Trichocoleus sp. FACHB-46: one gene and its partner. The protein of the gene in region 1 binds, or shares a complex with, the protein of each later gene. Links are inferred from orthologs where the notes say so. Each region holds a gene or a part of one and is shown on either strand. Other genes may lie near its edges.

What was found.
Region 2: the proteins of H6F72_RS05760 (region 1) and H6F72_RS03485 are in contact, whole or in part, in a solved structure (PDB 1NEK), measured with the Escherichia coli proteins. The link is inferred for Trichocoleus sp. FACHB-46 from one-to-one orthologs.

What each region holds. Positions count from the first base shown.
Region 1 is NZ_JACJOD010000008.1:226,318-233,902, forward strand. Bases 2,050-4,977 are described here. They hold H6F72_RS05760 (succinate dehydrogenase/fumarate reductase iron-sulfur subunit), read left to right. Parts: upstream 2,050-2,958; coding sequence 2,959-3,996; downstream 3,997-4,977. Other genes in these bases: H6F72_RS05755 (AbrB family transcriptional regulator), read right to left, coding at 2,050-2,314; H6F72_RS05765 (chlorophyll a/b-binding protein), read left to right, coding at 4,022-4,225; H6F72_RS05770 (chloride channel protein), read right to left, coding at 4,264-4,977. In the rest of the region: precorrin-6y C5,15-methyltransferase (decarboxylating) subunit CbiE, read left to right, coding at 1-666; H6F72_RS05750 (CPBP family intramembrane glutamic endopeptidase), read right to left, coding at 663-1,565; more of H6F72_RS05755, read right to left, coding at 1,892-2,049; more of H6F72_RS05770, read right to left, coding at 4,978-5,565; H6F72_RS31025 (Ycf66 family protein), read right to left, coding at 5,757-6,554; psbX (photosystem II reaction center X protein), read right to left, coding at 6,903-7,022; H6F72_RS05785 (YggT family protein), read left to right, coding at 7,276-7,563; H6F72_RS05790 (hypothetical protein), read right to left, coding at 7,560-7,585. UniProt on the Escherichia coli protein: Two distinct, membrane-bound, FAD-containing enzymes are responsible for the catalysis of fumarate and succinate interconversion; the fumarate reductase is used in anaerobic growth, and the succinate dehydrogenase is used in aerobic growth.
Region 2 is NZ_JACJOD010000006.1:716,544-721,752, reverse strand. The notes cover bases 2,329-5,209. They hold H6F72_RS03485 (succinate dehydrogenase/fumarate reductase flavoprotein subunit), read right to left. Parts: upstream 4,693-5,209; coding sequence 2,965-4,692; downstream 2,329-2,964. Other genes in these bases: H6F72_RS03480 (hypothetical protein), read right to left, coding at 4,883-5,194; H6F72_RS03490 (pentapeptide repeat-containing protein), read right to left, coding at 2,329-2,824. Also shown: H6F72_RS03505 (glycosyltransferase), read left to right, coding at 1-986; H6F72_RS03500 (STAS domain-containing protein), read left to right, coding at 1,068-1,388; H6F72_RS03495 (ATP-binding protein), read left to right, coding at 1,714-2,136; more of H6F72_RS03490, read right to left, coding at 2,183-2,328. UniProt on the Escherichia coli protein: Two distinct, membrane-bound, FAD-containing enzymes are responsible for the catalysis of fumarate and succinate interconversion; the fumarate reductase is used in anaerobic growth, and the succinate dehydrogenase is used in aerobic growth.

The DNA of each region.
Region 1 (7,585 bases):
CTGAATGTCGTGATTCTACTGCGCTCCGGAAGCCATACAGAACCTTTAGACCTCAAAACTTTACCCCTGCTCGGCCTGCCAGATTCAGCATTTATCAGCTTTAGCGATCGCCCCAACCTCATGACCAAGCGTGAGGTGCGGACTTTAGTGCTCGCCGAACTGGCACTCCAACCCGGACAGGTAATTTGGGATATTGGGGCAGGCACAGGCTCTGTCTCCATTGAGATCGCCCGTCTCATCCCAGATGCCCAAATTTACGCCATCGAAAAAACTGCGATCGGAGTTAGCCTAGTGCAACAAAACCGCGATCGCTTTCAAGTAGCAAACATCGTCGGTGTTCATGGCACTGCGCCCGAAGCATTGCATTCACTTCCGGCTCCCGATCGCATCTTTATCGGTGGCAGTGGCGGCAACCTGAGCCAGATTCTGGATGTCTGTGCAGCCCATTTAGCGCCTCAAGGTGTCTTGGTTCTAGCCTTAGCCACCCTGGAGCACTTGACTCAAGCCCTGGCTTGGCTAGAGCAGCAAAACGCCCCAGCTCAACCGCCAGCTTGGCAGCATCACCTACTACAAGTTCAACTCTCGCGGTCAGTCCCCGTCGGTCCTCTCACCCGCTTCGCCCCTCTCAACCCAGTCACCTTAATCACTGTCAGTCGCATTGCTTAGTAGCGGTTGGCAATGAAGCCCCCAGCACCCAACCACCAAAGCCCCACCCCAGTTCCAACCAGAAACAATAGACCCATCACTCCTGCCAGTGGCTGCTGGCCTAACCCAGTCATCCAAGTTGGCCCCTTACCCGTATAAGCGATTGCCTGAGCCGCATCTAAGCTGGCAATGCCCCAAATCCACCCAGCATGTAAGCCACAAGCGAGTCCCAAACTACCACCATCCACTTGGCGGGCCAGCACCAGCACCATGCCCATGAGCCAAAGTCCGGGTAATTGGGGAATATTCTCAGGCCCTTCCCAAACCAAGTGCAATACCGCAAAAATTCCACTAGCGATCGCGCCTGCCAGCCAAAGCGAGTAGTCTTGCTGCAATTGATTCAGAAGAAACCCGCGAAAAATTAGTTCTTCAGTCACACTCACCCAAAGCCCTAATACCAGCGTTGGTAGCCAGATGCGCCAACTCCAGCTGCTAGTTTTGCCAGCTTCAGAAACAGAATTTTGTCGTGAAATTTGAGAGGATAGCGGCCACTGAATCCAACCTAAAGCTACTTGGAACCCGAACAAAACTGCTAAGCCTAAAATACCTAAAATCAGCCCTAATCCTGAAGAGCCGAAGAAAGCAGCCGTTCTAGTTAAGCCATAACCTGAGAAAGGCACCCCTTGAATTCGAGCAAACCCCCAGAGAATTAGAGGGGCAATTAAATAAAGGGGAGCAAGTAAAGGTAATTTTTGTGAGGGAGTAATGGGTTGAGGAGGTTGCCACTTGAGCGCGATCGCTAGCGGAATTCCCAAGGGCAACCAAACCACGACCCAAACGATAAAAAAAACAACTGCCTTAATGATTGCTGATGCTTCTATAAAAGACGAAATCATCAGGTGAGTTGCTTGATCTAACATAACTAGAGGGCACGACGAAGAGAAACAATAGAACTTGGGAGTTCAGCGTTAGTGAGGAGCAAGGGCATGACAGGTAAATGTCTCAATCCATCGTTAAAAAGATGTATTTTTTAAGCTCATGAAGCTAACAGATTGGCAGAAATCTTAAATTTAATGACTTGTGCACTACCAATCCTGACGTTTCTCGATCCGCAACCCCAAGCCTGAGTGGCTTCATGTCATTGATTAATTGACACCTCAGACAGGGTTAAGCAGAAATTTACCTGTTAACTCCCGCGATCGCTCTATTAATTGTCTTCATGCCTGAAGCAAACTAGAAGAAGTATTTATTCCTCGTCTAGCTCATCATCATCGACTGCCCTACCACCATTGCGATCGGCATCTACCTGAATCAGATGAATGTGTTTGTAACCAAGTTTGATTTCAAACTCATCACCTGGCTTTAATCCCATTGCCTGGGTGTAAGTTGCACCAATGACAATTTGGCCATTTTTGTGCACACTAACGCGATAGGTCGGTTCTCTACCACGGCCATCCTTCGAACCTTCAGGGCTTAAAGGAATACCCCTAGCAGCCAGAAGTGCATCATAGAAATCAGTCAAATTAACCCGAGTCTGGTCATTTTTTGTGACCGTGTAGTAACCGCAGCGCTTTGCCGTTTCCCGCCGAGGTAAGTGAGAAAGTTCTTTTACTTTTTGCAGTAGCGCTTTGCCCGTCAATGGGGCTGTTGGCGTTTCAGTTTCAGTCATCACTTTGCAAAATATCCTTTGCTCTCTAGGAGGGTAAATAAGAAATGCCAGTGTGTGGCTTTATAAAAAATATATCCTCTAATCTATATGTTTTGACAAGACTTTTACTAATTAGTTTTATCACTAATATTTGGAGGTTCGCTTTACAGATTTTTGTGTCAATGCTTAACCTTTGCTCAGCCAAAATTTCCGATGACGAGTATTTTAGAAGATTTTATAATTGGATGCACGATTTCAATGAGCTGTCAACCTGAGAAGTGTTTATACAAGTTATGATCCCGACTCCTGCTTCTCCTCTGGAAAACTCACTAGTCGCTCTAATTAGCAGGAAAGGACAGTTCGTCACAAACTTCTAAACTATGTTTTCTCAGGAAAATTTCATCTTTGCAATGTCGAATGCACATCGCCTAGAGCAGAAATTGCAAAGGTAAGGGTGCTCTACGGATCGTGATGCCGGTAAAGCACTGTTGGGGTCGCCTAGGTTAGAGAAGTTCAGGATTAAACTAGAGTTAGGGCAGGAAAGCTACTCATCAACAAAGTAGTGAACTGCAAGTGACGAAGCAGGCGGAAATCTTCTTGCCCAAACTCTAAATTTCAGTGATTTCTTACTTTACCCTGCAAATTTCAAGGCTTCGGTTTTAAGCATGCAAGTTCTCTTTAAAGTAGACCGACAGAGCCAAAATGCTCCAGCTTGGGTGCAGACTTACACTCTTGATGTTGATCCTGGCATGACAATTCTTGATTGCTTAAATCGCATCAAATGGGAGCAAGACGGTAGTTTAGCTTTTCGGAAAAACTGTCGCAATACAATTTGTGGCAGTTGCTCAATGCGAATTAATGGCCGTTCCGCATTGGCTTGTAAAGAAAATGTGGGTCATGAATTAGCTCGACTGCAACAAATTGCCAGTACAGCAGCATTAAACTCCCAGCCTGCTGAGAGTTTGCCAGAAATTACGATCGCGCCGATGGGCAACATGCCTGTGGTGAAAGATTTAGTGGTCGATATGCAGAGCTTTTGGAGCAATTTGAAAGCTGTCGATCCCTACGTCAGTACTGCGGCTCGGCAAGTCCCAGAACGGGAGTTTTTGCAGACCCCGGCTGAGCGATCGCGCCTCAACCAAACGGGCAACTGCATTCTCTGTGGCGCTTGTTATTCCGAATGCAATGCCCGCACCGTCAATCCTGATTTTGTCGGCCCCCACGCCTTAGCCAAGGCTTACCGCACCCTGGCAGACTCTCGCGACGTCAAGACCGCTGAGCGCCTTGAACAATACAATCAGGGGACAGAGGGCGTGTGGGGCTGTACTCGCTGCTTTTTCTGCAACTCGGTTTGCCCGATGGACGTGGCTCCAATGGACCAGATTGGGAACATCAAGCGAGAGATTCTAGCCAACCCTTCTGTAGAAGATAGCCGCCCAATTCGGCACCGTCGCACCTTGGTTGATTTGGTGAAGCAAGGAGGCTGGGTAGATGAGCGCCAATTTGGTCTGCGGGTCGTAACCAACTCCTTCCGGGATCTCCGAGGTTTAGTCACGATGGGGAAACTGGGTTTGCGGATGGTGCAGCGAGGCAAGTTCCCCTTTACGTTCCACGCTTCTGCTGGGGCTCCCCAAGTGCGATCGCTGATTGAGTCAGTGCAAAATTTAGCGGTAGAGTCAAAGCAGGTTAATTCCCAGCCTTAATCTGCTGATTCATCACATTCTTGCTATGAACGAAACAACTTCTACTCCCCCCCAGCCTACGGCCCCCCAAGCCACCCTAGGCGCTGACAACCGCTTTGAGCCTGCCTTCGGCTGGACCTTCTATGCGGAGCAAATCAACGGGCGATTTGCCATGATCGGCTTTGTCGCCTTGCTAATTCTGGAATTCTTTACGCATCAAGATTTTTGGACTTGGTTGGGCTTGCGATGAGCGGGGCTCGCTTACCTCTGGCTGCTTTGAGGAATAGCTTAGGGATGGGCTAACTCCTCACGATTGGTTTTGAGTTGTGAGGCAATCAAAGGAACCTTAGGAGCTAAGAAAAAGCCGATCAGACTAGCAAATAACACCGGGGTCAAGGTGCTAACTCCGGTTAATTTTGCCAACAAGATCGTAGTACTGACCGGGGTGCGAGTGACAGCTGCATTCATGCCTGCCATCGTACAAATCATGGCTAAAACTGGATTGACACCTGGAACTAACAGGGCGATCGCTTTGCCAATACAGGTGCCCGTAAAGAAAATAGGGATAATGAAGCCGCCCCGCCAGCCTCCTGTGACTGTAATGCTAATAGCGGCCATTTTGGCGCAGGCTAAGGCTAAAAGGGCTGTTGCGGTGAATTCAGTGGTGATGACGACACTGAGTTCGTGGTGGCCAAAGAAGCGGGTGAGGGGAAACAAAGTGGCGATCGCACCCAGTCCCAAACCTGCAATAGTCGTGCGGACGTAGATCGGTCCTCCGAAGCGGGCAAAGAACTGGTCACACAGCCGAAAAATGGTGATTAGCAGCCATCCTGCTGCTGCGCCAATAGCGCCATACAAAATGGCTAAAGCAAAATCGTCAATTTGGTCCAGGTTGTACTGGGGAAACTCCCAAGTTGGGGCCAAGCCTAAATGGGTAATCCCGGCAAACACAATGTAGCTAGCGCAACTAGCCACGATCGCTGGTAAAACCGCTTCGTAATACTCCGCCACGTGTTGATGATGCAAGATTTCTAGGGCAAACATGGCACCACCCAGAGGCGCACCGAATAAAGCAGTAAAGCCAGAGGCCATGCCAACTAAGCTCATGGTGCGGAGGTTTTCGCCTTGTAGCTGCCAGCGATCGCCCAGCCACGTCCCGACTGACCCAGTTACTTGCACTAGCGGAGCTTCTGGACCCGCACTCCCCCCGCTGGCAATGCTTAAGAGAGAAGACAAGATCATGGCAGGATTACGGCGCATATCCAGGCGTCCGCCTTGAAAGTGAATATTGTCCACAATCACAGCAATTTCACCTGGATTCCCTAGCCAGTAAATCACCAAACCAATTAGCAAACCCGCCAGAGGCATGATGAACAGAAGCACGGGACCTGTGAAGACCTCTAGGGCATGGGTCAGGAGTTCTAAAACATTCCAGTAGAGTGCCGCAAAGAGGCCCCCAGCCGCACCCACTGTCATCCATAGCAGTACCCAGCGAGACATGGTCAGGGGGTTGCGCTCACTCAGTTGAGCCAGCCAAGGTACTGCCCAATATGGCTTGGTTGCCCCTGTCGATCGCCGCTGAAATGGCACCGCTACTTCCTCCTGAAGAAACGCTTAAAAATGTTCAGTAGTAACCAAAATAGCGTGAAGCGGGAGCAGTATGGTGACGGCTCCCGCTTCAGGGCTGGTTGATTAGATTTAATTTAGGGATGGAGGAACTTGGCTACTTAAGTTGGGTTACTCAGGTTGGCTGAGCCACAACCAGCCACTCAAGTTGCAGCTTAATCGAAGTTAGAGGAGTTATCTCCCTCATCATCTGGGAAGTTAATGGGTTGGTAATCTACATAATCGCTCGGCTCCGCGTCTACGTTCGAGCGTCTTGAAGCACCCGAATTTTGCGGAGGACGAGGTCTACGAGTTTTTGGACCCCCATTGGTATCTCGATTGGCAGGACGAGAGGAGCCGTTACTGTTGGGGCGCGTTGGCCTTCTAGCAGGGCGATCATCCAAATCTACTGAAGCGTCTGAAATGTCGCTGTCTTCAACGGGTCGGCTTTCTGGACGAGGGCGAGGTCTTCGGGAACGCTCTCCGGGACCCAGTCTCTCATCTCGGCTAGGACGAATGGGTTGACGACGAGGCAGATCCTCTTCGTACTCATCTTCACGGGTCGCATAGCTGTCTCTAGAGCCGCGAATGCGCCGCCGATTGGCCCACTCTTCGTCGAATTGCGTTACGTCATCCAACTCAGCTTGATACACCCGACTCACGGGTCGCTCATCATCCACAATCGGAGTACTGCGTTTCGCTTGCTCAGTCGCAACACCCCGTAACCGAATGCTCTCTACAGCAAAGAAAATGGTTGTCCCGGCTAATAAAAACTGACCAAATTGTAGAATTGGGTCTTGTCGCCAGCCCTGGAAAAAGAGAATACCACCGCAAAGGAGCCCCACGGCGGCAAAGAAAATATCATGATCGCGGGCTAGACCTGGACGTACTGAGCGCAGAAAATAAAGCGCTGCTCCAGCGATAGCAAGAGCAATGCCCACCATGCTGCTCCAGCTAAGTCCGACGTTTACCATTGCCTTTCTCCTAAGTCAGTCCTATGTTAGCGAGTCTTGCTAAAAACCTCCGCCCTATGCTAGGTAAGCTGATTTTGGCTTGCCAGCGATCGCTGAGGGCTAACACTCGTAGGGTAGCGAACTTGTCTTGATTCTAGATTGGGTGCGATGTCGCACTAGGTTGCACTAATTATCTCTAAGGTAATCCATAGCTGAGCATAAAAAAACCTCAGTCTGTTAGCGTCAGACAACTTAAAGTTGCCTCTAACAGGGCTGAGGTTGAAATAGGCTGGCTTGAACTGCTGAAGCAGTCTGAGGGAAGTTTCAAAAAATGCTTGAAATCTTAGCTTTACAAATGAGTTCAGCCAATTAAGAGCGCTGAATTTTATCTTTCTGGCTGATGACGATCAGCCCTACGGTCGCGGGAATGACTACGATGGCAGCACCCCAAACCAGGCTCCATAAGAAATTAGCGAGTGAAGGAGTCATAGAGAGTCCTCGTCCTTGATTACAACCATGAGTTAGTTTTCATAATTGTAATGGTTTGTCATACCTTAGAGAAGTCACGCGCCGCTTTTGGCACTTTGCTCTGAGCAGTTTAAGAATGTACTTAGAAGCAATTGGATCAGCTAGAAGCACTCTGGTAGAGGCGATCGCTGCCTCAGACGGGCTCACCTACAGGTAGAATTAAGGAGTGAATTTAGTTACAAAGCTTAAAAATCCTCTACTCAACTCCGCGCTTATGACTTCTGCTGCACTTGCCACCTGGACGCTTGGCCCTTTATTGGGGTTAATGATCTTTTTATTTATCTTTCGGATTGTTCTAACTTGGTATCCCCAAGTTAATTTGAACCAATTTCCCTTCAATGTAGTGGCTTGGCCCACCGAGCCTTTCCTGCTGCCTTTGAGAAAGCTTGTGCCCCCAATTGGGGGAGTAGATATTACCCCGATTATTTGGGTGGGAATTTTTAGCTTGCTGCGCGAAATCTTATTGGGCCAGCAAGGACTCGTGACCATGCTGCTGCACTAGTCATGGTTCTGTAAACCTAGAC
Region 2 (5,209 bases), on another replicon or contig:
GTAACCGCATTGCCTTCGTTCAAACGCCTCAGGATTTCTACAACATCCCACCAGGTGACCCCTTCGGACATCGAGCCAATCTATTTTATGGCCCCATCCAGCAAGGTAAAGATGGCCTCAACTCTGCCTTCTACACAGGCACTAATGCCATCCTCCGACGCGAAGCGCTGGTAAATGTAGGCCTGCGGCATTTCTTCAACGAGTACAGCAAAAATGAGCGCCAGTTAAGCGATTTCGACTTGGTCGGTGGTATGTCTAGCAACAGCATCACCGAAGACATGAATACGGCAATGCGCTTGCATGCCAATGGGTGGAAGTCGATCTACCATAACGAAGTTTTGGCAGAAGGATTAGCACCTGATGACCTAAGTTCCACGTTAAAACAACGATTGCGTTGGGCTCAAGGAACCATGCAAGTCATGGTGCGGGAAAATCCTTTCACGAAGCCAGGGCTGACATTCTGGCAGCGATTGCAGTATTTCCAAACTATGTATAGCTATCTATCAGGTTTTGCGACTGTAATATTTATTGCCTGCCCAATTATCTACTTTTTCACAGGCATTATTCCGGTGACATCCTTTGGCCCTGATTTTGCCATACACTTCTTCCCAGCATTTATTTTGAATCGCCTCACCTTTATGGTGGCGGGTTGGGGCGTGCCCGCTAGAGAAATTTGGCGGTCTGAACAGTACGCGATCGCTCTCTTTCCATTGTTTATTCAAGCGGTGGTTAGTGTCTTCACCAACCGTCCGATTAGATTTCAAGTTACTCCTAAACAGCGGCAAGCAGGCATTTATTTAGGGCTCGTTATTCCGCAATTAACTGTTTTTGTACTGACCATACTTGGTATAGTTTGGAGTCTGTACCGCTTAGTAACGGGCACATTAGAGGACCCCGCGGTTCACCTAATTAACGCAGCGTGGTCAGTTTATAACCTAGCGCTGTTACTCGTCATTATTCGTGCAGCCGTTTGGCAGCCTGAATAAGCCCTAAAGCATTGCTTTAACTACTTTCGAGCAGCGAGAGCAATATCACTTAAACCTAGATTCGTGAATGGATAGATGATCATGGACTCTCAAGTTACAGTAATTCAAGCTTCTGGATCAATTGATAGCATTAGTGGCAATCAGCTCCGGCGAGATGTGAGTGATGCGATCGCCTCCGGTGCAAAAACAATTTTAATTGACTGTGAAAAAGCTACCTTTATGGACAGTTCTGGGTTAGGGGCTTTAGTCATGATCCTCAAAACCGTGCGAGAAGCAGGCGGTAGGCTCGCACTTTGCTCCATCATTGATCAGATTGAAATGATTCTTCAGTTAACCAGTATGGACAGTTTGTTCGAGATTTTTCCCAACCGAGAAGCATTCGAGCAAAAGGTCGCCAGCTAGCTTAGATTTGGAGAAGAAGCTGATATTTTCATCAGCGCAGCTTCATGCAGTAGCATCTTTTTATTCCATCCCTGTTTTCTCTGAAGCAACTTTTAGGAATCAGGGGTGGGGTAAGCTTTAGTTACCTTCAATCTGACAACAACTCTGGTACATCAAAAATATAATGAACCTGAGTTTCCACTCTGAGAATTTTGCTTTATCATCCTTTGAGTAAGACAAAGCTAAGAAACGGTGGGACTGCATGAGTTAAATTTTTCTTGAGACTTTCAAGGGAAATTTAATTTCTTAGCTCACTATAGTAATAGTTATTTAGATTAGGTTCCAGGTGACTTCACAAAATCGCCTTCAGGTAACGACAAATCTTGCAGAACTCAATCAAGTACTGCTTTGGTTCGAGCAGTTACATCAGCCAACGATTCCTAGAAAAACCTGGATTCAGTGTCAGACAGCCTTAGCTGAAGGATTTACCAATGCGGTCAAGCATGCTCATAGCAACTTACCACCTGACACAATTGTCGAGATTGATGTAACTATTACACCTCAACAACTAGAAATTTATGTCTGGGATTTTGGTCCACCTTTTGATTTAATTCAAAATCTCAAAAGTCGAGAGCAAACCTTTGATCCTACTGCCTCTAGTGGTAGAGGGCTACAGCTAATCGCTCGGATTGCTGATCAAATTAGCTATGTTCGTACTGATGAGCAGCGTAATTGCTTATCAATGATTAAGTACTACCAAGCATCCTAAGATTGAAGCAATCAAGACGAGCGATCGCGGGTATTAAGGTTTGAGCTTAGAGATGACAGGTTGGATCTGGCAAAATAGCTCTACTAAAGTTAGCGGAATTCAAATCAATTTCACTCAGATCGGCTCCGTGACAATTGGCATCACTAAAGTCAGCTTGACTGACAGCAGCACCTCTAAGATCAGCTTCTCTTAAGTCGGTCAAGCTAAAATCTGTCTTAGTTAAACAAGCCTTCACTAAATTCGTTCTGAGCAATTTAGCTTCACAAAGAATCGCTTTGTTTAAGTTAGCAGACTTCAGAATTGCACCAGAGAGATCAGCGCCGCTAAAATCGGTTTCTTCCAGGCTAGCTCCTGTGAAATCTGCGTCTACTAGGGTTCCCCCCATAAATTTTGCCTGGGTAAAAATAGCGCCCTGAGCATTGGCGCTTACTAGATTGCTACCGTTGAGATTAGCTTGTTTGCAATCCGCTTGTCGCAGGTCACTATTGAGTAAAATAGCTCCACTTAAATTGACTCCTTCTAGAATTGCGCCTTGGAGATTAGCAAAGCTGAGATTAGCTTGAACCAAACTAATTTCTCTTAGGTCTAACTTGCTTAAATCTACCTGAATCTCAGGGTTTTCTCTTCGCCACTGATTCCACTGCGAAACACCTTGCCGCAATAAGGATAAATATTCTTCGTTTTGCATATCAGACTAACCTAATCATTCTCTGGCGATCGCACAGTTAACTCACAACTGTGAGTGAAGTTCAACAATTGTATTATTGAACTCGCTAGCTACAGTAGCGCCTTACGTAGGAAGTTTTTAAGAAAACTCGTTTCAAAAACTCAATATTTACGCTCTTGCGGTTGGAACATTGTGATGGTCACAGGGCGATCGCGCACATCAACGCCTGCCGGTGAGTAGTAAGACAACGTGTGCTTCAAGAAGTTAGCATCATCTCGTTCGGGGTAATCTTCTCGCGAATGGGCGCCTCGGCTTTCTTGCCGCCACAGGGCTGATGTGATGATCATTTCTCCCACGGTCATGACGCTGCGGAGTTCTAGGGCTTCTAGAATTTCGGTATTCCAGAGTTTGCCTTTGTCATCTAAATAAATTTGGCCGTACTGTTGTTGCAGCGATCGCACTTTTTCTAGACCTTCGCGCATCCGAGCCTCGGTGCGAAATACCCCACAGTAGTCGGTCATGCAGTCTTGAAAGGCTTCTCGAATTTGGTTAATGCGGTACTCGCCGGGTTGATCAAGCAAAGACTGGATTTGATTTTGGGTATCCGTGAGGTAACGCGACTCCTCCACATCCGGCAGCTTCCGGTTTTGCACATACTGAGCGATCGTTGCTCCAGTTTTGCGCCCAAAAACCACACACTCTAGCAGCGAGTTACTGCCTAAGCGGTTAGCGCCATGCACTGAGACACAAGCGGTTTCCCCGGCGGCAAAGAAACTTTCCACCAAGCCCTCAGTACTACTGCGGACCTGACCTTCTGTGTTGACGGGAATACCACCCATCGAGTAGTGAATCGTAGGCCGCACAGGCATGGGTTCATGAACTGCGTCAATGCCAATCAGGCGATGCGCTTCTTCCCAGCAAAAAGGAATGCGGCTCATAATCTTTTCTTGACCCATATGACGTAGGTCGAGATAGACAAACGGCCCCCCCGCACTGCCATCGCGATGAACGCCTCGCCCTGCTTGGATTTCACGGGCGATCGCCCGTGAGGTAATATCCCGTGGAGCCAGTTCCATGCGGCTCGGCGCATAGGTAGCCATAAACCGCTCCCCTTCACTGTTGATCAGGTAAGCGCCTTCGCCCCGGACTGCTTCTGAGATCAACACGCCCACCGGATACAACCCAGTGGGGTGAAATTGGACAAACTCCATATCTTCTAACGGCAGACCCGCGATCGCCGTCATCGCCAAGCCATCTCCGGTAGAGGCAAAATCGTTGGAGGTGGTATTGTAGACGCGGCCATAGCCCCCGGTGGCGAACATCACCGCTTTGGCCCGCAGCACCTCCAGGTGCCCATCTTCAATGCGGTACATCACCACACCTTTGGCCTGCCCCTCCTCCAAAATCAGGCGAGTCACATACCACTCTTCGTAAAGGTACACGCCGTAGCGCATCAAATTAGTCACCAGTTCATGCAAAATCGCATGACCCGTTTTGTCGGCAGCATAGCAAGTGCGATTGTGAGAATGCCCCCCAAAGGCTCGCTGAGCAATCCGACCATCGGGTAAACGGGAGAACAACACTCCCATATGCTCTAAATCAATCACGACTCCTGGCGCTTCTTTAGTCAGAATTTCTACCGCATCCTGATCGGCCAGATAGTCGGAACCCTTGACTGTGTCGAAGGCGTGAGCTTCCCAAGTATCACTGCTATCCACATTTTTGAGGGTTGCGGCAATGCCACCTTGAGCCGCTACCGAGTGGGAACGAATGGGATGGGTCTTAGCCACCAGAGCCACACTGAGGTTAGGGTCAGTGCGGATAATTTCGAGGGCAGCTCGACAGCCAGCCAAACCGCCCCCAACAATAATCACATCATGATCAATCATGCTCGAACCAGCTGGAAAACGCTTGTTCTACTATGGTGACGCAACTCAAAGTTTCCTAGCCAGCAGGTGAGAACTTCTTTAGAAATCTTTGATTGAGAGCTGCTAGGTAGACACAACAAAGCATCACACCTCTCTACTGAGAAGCGTGATGCTGACACAAACTTTCTAAAGAGTTTCTAAGAAGGGCGGCTTAGCTAGCAGCCTGAGCGGGTCTCTGCGCTGGGATGTTGTTGGGAGCTGTTTCTGGTTTGGTTGCTGCATCTGTAGCCGTGACTTCAATGTGATTAAACAGCGTAGTGACGAAAGCAAATAGCAAAAATGGCAACGACAACACCAGGATTAAACCTACCGTTGCTAAGGCATAAACGGGACGACTTGCTCCCATCAAAGCCAGAGCTGCGGCCAAACTTAAGAAAATTACAATCAACCAAACAATAATTTGACCATAAATATCCCCAAAGGTCAGAGTACAGATAAAACGATATTTCTGTATGTTATTCATGGTGTCTCTCTAGGT